Regions from separate parts of the Tepidamorphus gemmatus genome, predicted to be linked through region 1. Evidence: predicted binding sites of a transcription regulator. Region 1 holds the regulator's gene; the other holds the start of a gene.
The links. Region 1 encodes LexA, which represses DNA repair genes until DNA is damaged. Its sites were predicted from a motif close to TGTTCNNNNTGTGTTCNG; they were not measured.

Region 2: a site for LexA is predicted at 2,694-2,711, ahead of EDC22_RS13540 (DNA recombination protein RmuC). Genes of this name have one in related genera too.

Annotation. Positions count from the first base shown of each region.
Region 1 is NZ_SMAK01000002.1:286,985-291,823, reverse strand. Features, by position in the region: gene EDC22_RS04245 (ComEC/Rec2 family competence protein) at 1-1,965, shown strand, start outside; gene lexA (transcriptional repressor LexA) at 1,949-2,674, opposite strand; gene EDC22_RS04235 (transmembrane 220 family protein) at 2,785-3,132, opposite strand; gene EDC22_RS04230 (3-dehydroquinate synthase) at 3,267-4,463, shown strand; gene eboE (metabolite traffic protein EboE) at 4,463-4,839, shown strand, end outside.
Region 2 is NZ_SMAK01000008.1:131,964-136,802, forward strand. Features, by position in the region: gene truA (tRNA pseudouridine(38-40) synthase TruA) at 1-402, opposite strand, end outside; gene EDC22_RS13525 (GNAT family N-acetyltransferase) at 495-1,019, opposite strand; gene fmt (methionyl-tRNA formyltransferase) at 1,084-2,016, opposite strand; gene EDC22_RS13535 (peptide deformylase) at 2,051-2,608, opposite strand; gene EDC22_RS13540 (DNA recombination protein RmuC) at 2,745-3,932, shown strand; gene EDC22_RS13545 (AmpG family muropeptide MFS transporter) at 4,065-4,839, shown strand, end outside.

The DNA of each region.
Region 1 (4,839 bases):
GCCCCGGTCGTACCTGCCGGAGAGTGGCATGCAACGGTCGAAGGGCGGATCGAGGCTGTCGACCTCAACGAGGACGGCAGCGTCCGTCTCGCTGTCGCCCCGACAGCGATCGCAGCGCGGGGGCCGCCATTCGCCCCGCCCCGCCGCCTGTCGCTCTGGATGAGGTACAAGGACGTGGCACTGCGTCCGGGCGATCATGTCGCCTTCACAGCCATCCTCCTGCCGCCGCCCGACGCGGCCGTGCCAGGCGGCTTCGACTATGCCCGACAGGCCTTCTTCGAGGCAATCGGCGGCGTCGGATACCTGATAAGCCGTCCCAGACATGTCCCCGAATCTCGAGCGCCGGATATCCGCGCCCGGCTGTCGATCGCCGCATCTGCCCTGCGCGACGATCTGGCGGCCCGCATCATGGCGGCGGTACCGGGCAGGGCAGGGGCGATCGCCGCCGCGCTCGTCACCGGCAAGCGCGGCGCGATCCCCAAGGCCGACCAGGAGGCACTGAGGGTGTCCGGCCTGGCGCATATCCTCGCGATCTCCGGTCTGCACATGATGCTGGTCGTCGGCACCCTGTTCTGGAGCGTCCGGACCCTGCTGGCGATCTCGCCGTCGCTTGCCCTCAATCGACCGATCAAGAAGTGGGCGGCTGCCACCGCGTTCGTCGGCGGAGCGGCCTATCTGGTACTGTCCGGCGCCTCGATTGCGACGCAGCGTGCGTTTGTCATGGCGGCGGTCATGCTGCTGTCGGTGCTCATCGATCGGCCAGCGATCACACTGCGCAATGTCGCGCTGGCCGCGCTGCTGGTTCTCGTGATGACGCCGGAGGCATTGACCGGCGCGAGCTTCCAGATGTCCTTTGCCGCGACCGTGGCGCTGGTCGCGACCTATGAGACGGTCCGCCAGCATTGGCAATCCTCGGGCGATCCTGTCCACCCGGCGGTACGTTTTGTCGGGCGCGCCGTGTTCGGCCTCGCTCTGACCTCGCTCATCGCGGGACTGGCGACCGCGCCCTTCGGGGCCTTCCACTTCAACCGGGTGGCCGTCTACGGCCTGGCCGCCAACCTTGCCGCCATGCCGGTGGTCAGCCTGCTCGTCATGCCGATGGGGCTCGCGTCCTGCCTGCTCATGCCGTTCGGTCTCGAGACCTTCCCGCTGGCGGCAATGGGGTTCGGGATCGACATTGTTCTGGCCATCGCGCACGGCGTCGCCTCATGGCCGGGCGCCGTGCGCATGGTGCCGCAGATGCCGCTGGCCGCGCTCGGGCTGATGACCGTCGGCGGCCTGTGGCTGGCGCTCTGGCGGACCGGCTGGCGCCTGTGGGGGCTCCCCGCCCTCGCCCTTGGGGGCGCAATCGCGCTGCAGACGGCACCGCCCGACGTCTACATCAACCGCAGCGGCACCCTGGTCGCGCTGCGCACAGACACGGGCGAGCTGGCTTTCGTCCCCCGCCGAAGCACCGGCTACGAGGCCGAAAGCTGGCGTCGACATGCGGGGATCGACCCGACCCTGCAGGCGCGCGAAGTCCTCGAAGCGCCGGTCGGTGCCGCGGCGGAATCAGCATCGCCGAGCAGCACGGCAGCGCTGGCAACCGGCATGGCCGGTACGCTGACCGGCCCAGCCGCGGCCATCCAGTGCGATCCTATCGGCTGCATTGCTTCCCGGCCTGGCCTGACGCTGGCCCTGGTGCGCGATCCGGCCGCATTTTCCGAGGATTGCATCCGGGCCGATGTCGTGGTCAGCCCCTTCGTGCCGCCGGATAGCTGCGCGGCAACCGCGCTGGTCATCGGTCCGCAGCAACTGGCCGTCGGTGGCGCCACGATCATCCGCCGGTCCGGACCCGCGCTCCTCGTCTCTACCGCCGCCGAACGGGCCGGCATCCGCCCGTGGAGCCGCCGCACTACCGAGGCGGCTGACACGCGACGGATCACGCCGCGCAGCGGCAACGGGTCGGTCAATACTGGCGAATGAGGCCGACCAGTCGACCCTGGATGCGAACCCTGTCAGGACCGAAGATCCGCGTCTCATAGGCCGGATTGGCAGCCTCGAGCGCAATCGAAGCACCCTTGCGGCGCAGGCGCTTCAGTGTCGCCTCGTCATCGTCGATCAGCGCGACGACGATGTCTCCTGTATCGGCGGCGTCGGTGCGGCGGATGATGACCGTATCGCCGTCGAGAATACCCGCCTCGATCATCGAGTCGCCACGGACCTCCAGCGCGAAGTGCTCGCCGCGGGCGACCATTTCGGGAGGGACGTGGATCGTATGGCTCTGGGTCTGGATGGCCGAGATCGGAGTACCGGCTGCAATCCGACCCATCACGGGAATCTCGATGGCAACCGTCCGGTCCTCGGAAACAGCCTGCGGCTGCGGCAACGGGGCGGCCGCCGGCGGTTTGCCGAGACTTCCCTCGATGACGCTCGGCGCAAAGCCGCGCGTCCGCGCGCCCGCCAGCCCCGGCGCGACCGATTCGGGCATCCGGATGATCTCGAGCGCCCGCGCGCGATGCGGCAGCCTGCGGATGAAGCCCCGCTCCTCCAGCGCGGTAATGAGCCGGTGGATGCCGGATTTGGACTTCAAATCAAGGGCTTCCTTCATCTCATCGAAGGAGGGGGGTACGCCGGCCTCCTTCAGCCTCTCGTGAATGAACATGAGAAGCTCGTACTGCTTGCGCGTCAGCATCCTGGCCCTCCGTTCCCGCATCGCGGTGCCAGTCATGGTACGAAACGAGAACAACCATAGCTGTTCCCCTTGTGTTCGGCAACCCCAATCGACGCGAGGCTCGGAGCCTTTCAGCGTCGCAGAAGAGCAGGAATTGCGACGGCCAGCATGGTGACGGCGACGATCATCGCGCCCAATCCTTCGCGTGCCGCCTCATCCTGCCACCACACGTCGATCTTCCAGAAATGCTGGGTTTGTGGCCAGTAATGATAGACGCCGAGCAGCGCAAGAACCGTTACGGCCAGAACGACGGAGCGCAGAGCTCCGTGCTGCACGGCGTGCGGTCTCCCCGCCGCTATGCCGGCGAGTATGCCGGGAATGGCGTAGATCGGGATCCAGATCTCCGGATCCGGATCGTTGTATTGCAGGGCAGCAAACAGCAGCAGCATCAGACACAGCGCGCCATGGAGCACCCGCATCATTTTCCTCCCCTTGGACAAGGTGTCGGTTTAGCGGCAAGCATTGAGCGTTGTCCGGAATGAGACTACCGTGCCCGGGGGCTGGCAGAGAACCTTCTCGTCAAATGAAGGTGTGTTGAGGGAGCAGCGCGCAGATGGGCCGGGTTCGTGGGCGCGTTTCGCCGGCGACGGAGACCTACCGCCAGGAGTTCACCGTCTCCTACAGCTATCCCGTCGTGTTCACACGCCGGCTGTTCGATCCCGACAATACCGTGCTGCGCGATACATTGGCGCGGCTCGAGCCCGCCAAGCGCCATCGCTGCTTCGTCGTCATCGACGACGGCCTGGTCGAAACCATGCCGGAATTGCCTGGGCTGATCGAAGACTATGCCCGCGCGCATCGCGACAGCATCGACCTGGTAGCGCCGCCACATCCGGTTCCGGGCGGCGAACGCATAAAGGTCGATCTGCATTTCGTTGAAAGGATCCAGCAGCGGCTCTACGAGCATCACATCGACCGTCATTCCTATGTGATCGCCATCGGCGGCGGCGCGGTACTCGATGCGGTCGGCCTCGTCTCGTCGACGACCCATCGCGGCGTTCGTCACGTCCGCGTGCCGACGACGGTCCTCGCCCAGAATGACTCCGGAGTCGGCGTCAAGAACGGGGTCAACCTGAACGGGGTCAAGAACTTCGTCGGGACCTTCGCGCCGCCGTTCGCAGTCCTGAACGACCTCGATTTCGTGCTGATGCTGCCGGAGCGCGACAAGATCGCCGGCATGGCCGAGGCCGTGAAGGTCGCGCTTATCCGCGACCGCAGCTTCTTTGAATGGCTCGAGGCCAATGTCGACGAGCTGACCCTCTACTGGCCGGACGCGATGGCCTACATGATCCGCCGCTGCGCGGAGCTGCACATGATCCAGATCGCACGGGGCGGCGATCCTTTTGAGACCGGAAGCGTGCGGCCACTGGATTTCGGGCATTGGTCCGCGCATCGGCTGGAGGCCCTGACGCGGTATCATCTGCGCCATGGCGAGGCGGTGGCCATCGGGATCGCGCTCGATTCGCGGTATTCGGTGCTGGCCGGACTGCTTCCGGAGGGGGACGATATCCGCATCGCCTGTCTGCTCGAGACCCTGGGATTCCGCCTCTGGCATTCCGCGCTCGACACGCGCGACAGCGACGGCGAACGCTCGGTACTGCGGGGGCTGCGGGAGTTCCAGGAACATCTCGGCGGGGAGCTGACCGTGACGCTCCTCACCGCGATTGGCACCGGCCATGAAGTCCACGAGATGGATGCCGGCCTGATCGGCCGGGCGATCGACTGGCTGCGCGAGCGGGCTGGAGCCTGATGCGTCTGGGGCGGGAAGGCGAGTCGGGGCCGGATCTCGGGCATCTGACCTACTGCACGAACATCCATCCCGGCGAATCCTGGCCAGAGATGGCCGCTGCGCTGTCCGCGCATGTGCCGGCGATCAAGGGAGCGGTCTCGCCCGGGGCCCCGTTCGGACTCGGCCTGCGCATCGCCGCCGACGCGGCTGCGACGCTCGGGACTGCGGGCGCGCGCGCGGAACTCGCCGATCTCCTGGCAGAGACGGACACATATCTGTTCACCATCAACGGCTTTCCCTTCGGCGCCTTTCACGGCAAGCGCGTCAAGGAGAACGTCTACGCCCCTGACTGGTCGACCTCGGAACGGCTCGCCTATACCGACGGACTCGCCGATCT
Region 2 (4,839 bases), on a different contig from region 1:
CCGCGCCACGTGCCAGGCCTTGCCCCGCTCGAGCGCCAGTGGCGCGCGCCGGTTGATGATCAGGTAGCGGTAGTGACGCCGGATCGCCGAATGGCGGGCATCGAATCCGTCGCCGACGCGAGCAACAGCAAGGATGGCCACCGGCTCCGGTCGCAGATGCGCGTTCAGCGCGTCGCGTACCGTGTCCTGCGGCCAGTCCCGGGCAAGATCGAGATGCGCCACCTGGCCGCTGGCATGGACGCCGGCATCGGTGCGGCCGGCGCCGCCGATCCGGACGGTCTCGCCGCAGAAGGCCGCGACGGCTTCCTCGATCGCCTGCTGCACCGAGCGTCCGTTCGCCTGACGCTGCCAGCCGACGAAGGGCGCGCCGTCATATTCGATCAGCAGGCGGTAGCGGGGCATGGAGCCGAGCCCTCCAGTTCGACCGGTTCGCAGCAGTTCGCAGCAGAAGGTCAGCATCCGGCGCCGATGCGCAAGGTCGCCGCAAGCCGGTGCTAGCCGAACACGTTAAATGCCGGCGGGTAGTCGACCTTGGGCCGATCAGTCGCGTCGCGCGGCCGGTCGAGGGCACGCGCCATGAAGGCAGGGCCCGACCAGGGCGCGTCGAAGTGGCGGGCGAGCGCGGCGTCGAAGCCGAGCTTGCGATAATAGTCGGGATTGCCCAGCACGAAGACGATCTCCTCGCCCGCTTCGGCGAGCCGGGCGAGGCCGGTGCGGATCAGCGCGGCAGCGATGCCGCGACGCCGGAAGCACTTGCGCACCGCGACCGGGGCGAGCCCGGTCGCCCGCCCGGCCTGGCCCTGGATCCGGAGGCGCGAGAAGCCCGCATAGCCGGCCAGCTTGCCGTCCAGCTCGGCCACCAGCGACAGCACCAGGTCGCCGTCCTGCCGCAGCCTGTCGACGAGATTGGCCTCGAGGGGGCTTTCGAACGCGCTGGCCAGCAGTTCGCGGATCGCAGCGATGTCGTCCGGTCGCTCCAACCGGATCGACAGGCCCACGGGATCGATGTCAACCGGCATGGGCGCTTGGGGCAGCTTCAGTCATCAAGGCCATCCTACGCCCGGAGAGCCGGCGCCGAAACGGTCAATGCAGCATGGCGCCCTGCGTCAGGCGCGCACCTCGGGCGAACTCGGCGAAGGACATCGGCTGCTTGCCGGCCCGCTGAACCGTTACCAGCCGCAGCGTGCCGCTTCCGCAGGTGACAAGCCCGTCGCTGTCGATCAGCGTGCCCGGCGCGGCCATCGCGTCGCCGCTATCCGTAGCCAGCGCCGACCGCAGCAGCCTGACCCGTTCGCCGTTAAGCTCGAACCAGGCGCCGGGCGAGGGCGCGAGACCTCGGACGTGATCATGCACCCGGGCCGCGGCCTCGGACCACTGGATCCGCGTTTCGGCCTTTTCGATCTTGGCGGCATAGGTGACGCCAGTCTCCGGCTGCGGCCGGCAGTCGAGCGTGCCGCGCGACAGCGCGGCGAGCGCACGCAGCATCAGCCCGGCGCCGAGGATCGCCAGCCTGTCGTGCAGGTCGCCCGCCGTCTCGTCAGGACCGATCGCCACCCGCTCCTCCAGGCAGACCGGGCCGGTGTCGAGCCCTTCTTCCATCCGCATCACCGCGACGCCGGTCTCCCGGTCGCCGGCCATGATGGCGCGCTGGATCGGCGCGGCGCCGCGCCAGCGGGGCAGCAGCGAGGCGTGAAGGTTGAGACAGCCGCGTGCCGGCGCCTGCAGCACCGGCCGTGGCAGGATCAGCCCGTAGGCAACGACCACCGCGACATCGGCACCAAGATCGGCGAACGCAGCCTGTTCCTCGGCGCCGCGCAGTCGGGCGGGTGTCCTGACCGGCAGGCCGAAACGCTCCGCCGCCAGATGCACCGGGCTGCGGCGCTCCGTCATGCCCCGTCCTGCCGGACGCGGCGGCTGGGTGTAGACACAGGCGACCTCGTGGCCCGCGCCGACGATCTCGCTCAGCGTCGGAACGGCGAACTCGGGCGTTCCCATGAAGACGACGCGAAGGCTCATGACCGTCCGGACCTCCGGCCTGGCGCGGCCGCCCTCATTCGGCCGCAGGGCGTTCGGCCGACCGCTTGCGGAACGCGGGCATCTCGCCGCGCTTGGCGGCCTTGGCGAACTTCCGCGTCACCCTGTCGCGCTTCAGCTTGGACAGGTAGTCGATGAACAGCACGCCATCGAGGTGGTCCACCTCGTGCTGCACGCAGGTGGCGAGCAGGCCCTCGCACTCGAGTTCCTGTGGCTTGCCATCCCGATCGAGGAAGCGCACCCGACAGCGGGCGGGGCGCTCGATCTCCTCGTAGAACTCGGGGATCGACAGGCAGCCCTCCTCGTAGAGCGAGGTCTCCTCCGAGCGCCAGACGATTTCCGGATTGACCATGTACAGCGGCGCCCTGGGTTCGTCGTCCTTGGCCAGATCGATGACCACGACCCGCTGCAGCACGCCGATCTGGATCGCCGCGAGCCCGATGCCCGGTGCGTTGTACATCGTCTCGAGCATGTCGTCCATCAGCCGGCGTACCGCGTCGTCGACTTCCGCGACGGGCGCGCAGGTCTGGCGCAGGACGGGATCGGGCAGGGTCACGATGTCGCGGATCGTCATGGCGCTCAGATAGGAGAAAGCACCCGGACGGTCAACGCATGCGGGTCATGCCGGCGCGGGGCGGCATGCCAGCAGCGCGCCGGTGTGTTCGCGTCTTGATCTCGATTGGCCTGTCGAATCGACTATGCTCGACGGAATGGATCAACCCCTGCTCGCAATCGGCGACCGTCTCGTCACGCTCGGCGAAGCGCTGCTTGCCGGCGTCGGGCTCGTGCTACTCCTGTTGCTGGCGATGCTGATCGTCCTGCTCAGGCCGCGCCGGCCGAGCCAGGAGGAGCTCCTGCGGCGCCGCGACGACGAGCAGCGGCTTGCCGACATGGCGCGCGCCCAGGCCGAGATAAGCCGCGCCCAGGCCGAACTCACCGGCCGCATGCAGACCATGGCCGAGGTGTTCGGCACACGCCACGCCGATCTTGCCCGCGCGCTCACCGAGCGACTCGACGGGTTCGGCCACCGGCTCGGCCAATCGCTCGAGGTGCAGGCGCGCGCCACCTACGACAGCCTGTCGAAGCTGAACGAACGGCTGGCGGTGATCGATTCCGCCCAGAAGACGATCACCGACCTGTCACGCGATGTGGTCGGCCTGCACCAGATCCTCGCCAACAAGCAGACACGCGGTGCCTTCGGTCAGGGGCGGATGGAGGCAATCGTCCAGGACGGGCTCCCTCCCGGCAGCTACACCTTCCAGGCGACGCTGTCGAACGGCCGGCGGCCGGACTGCGTGGTCCGCCTGCCGAATGCCGAGGCGGTCCTGGTCATCGACGCGAAGTTCCCGCTCGAGGCCTTCGGCAGCTATCGCGATGCGCAGGGGACCGACGAGCGCAAGGCGGCCGCCCAGCGGCTGCGCAGCGACGTGCTCAAGCACGTCTCCGATATCCGCGAGCGCTATTTCATCACCGGCGAGACCCAGGATCTCGCCATCATGTTCGTCCCCTCTGAATCCATCTATGCCGACCTGCACGAGCATTTCGAGGACGTCGTGCAGAAGGCGCACCGGGAGCGCATCATCATCGTCGGACCGTCGATGCTGATGCTGTCGATCCAGGTGATGCAATCGATCCTCCGGGACGCGCGCCTGCGCGAACAGGCGCACCTGATCCATCGCGAGGTCGGCCTGCTGTCGGAGGACATGCGCCGGCTGCAGGAGCGCGTGGTGAAGTTGCAGCAGCATTTCGGCCAGGCCGGCCGCGACATCGAGCAGATCCTCATCTCCACCGACAAGATCATCAAGCGCGGCGCGAAGATCGAGGAGCTCGAGTTCGAGGACGGCACGACCGACGGTTCCGAAAGAGGCACCGGCCCGCGTCTGCTCGCAGGGGGATAGCGGCCGTTCTGCACGACCCGCGCCGCCGAACGGTGGTGGCGTGTGCGGCGTGCGGGGCGGTCGATGGCTTGCCCGCTGTCGCTGCATGAGGTGCCGAACTAGTCTCGCCCAGGCGATTCGGCGGATCAGGCGATGACGGGCGACGGCACCACCATTCTCCCCGACACACCCGACGCGAGGCGGCCGCCGCTCGGTCGCAGGCTCGTGGCTGGACTGAGGGTGTTCCTCGAGCCGCGTGTCCTCGTCATCCTGTTCCTGGGGTTCACCTCCGGCCTGCCGCTGGCGCTGTCGGGCTCGACACTGGCGATCCGGATGACCGATGTCGGCGTCGACCTGGGCACCATCGGCCTGTTCTCGCTGGCTGGCCTGCCCTACACGATCAAGTTCCTGTGGGCGCCGCTGGTCGACGCGATCCGCATTCCTGTCCTGTCGCGGCTGCTCGGTCGGCGGCGGGGCTGGCTGGTCTTCTCGCAGATGCTGCTGATCGGCGCGATCGTGCATCTCGGCATGCTCGATCCGCTCGCCGATCCCTGGCTGGTGGCACTTGGCGCGGTCATGGTGGCGGTGGCCTCCGCCACCCAGGACATCGTCATCGACGCCTTCCGGGTCGAGAGCCTGAGGACGGAGGAACAGGCCGCCGGCATGGCCTGGTTCGTCTCCGCCTACAGGGTCGGGATGCTGGTTTCGACCGCCGGCTGCGTCGGTCTCGTCGCCTGGCTCGAACTGTCGGGACTCGATACGGCCCGCGGCTGGTCCTGGGCCTATGTGGCGATGGCCGGTCTCGTCCTGGTCGGCATCGCAGCCTCCCTTGCCGGTCGCGAGCCCGCCGAACCCGAAGCCGCGGCGCTCACTGCGGATCCGCTCGCCCGGCTGGGGCGCACTGCCGTCGATGCCTTTGCCGAATTCC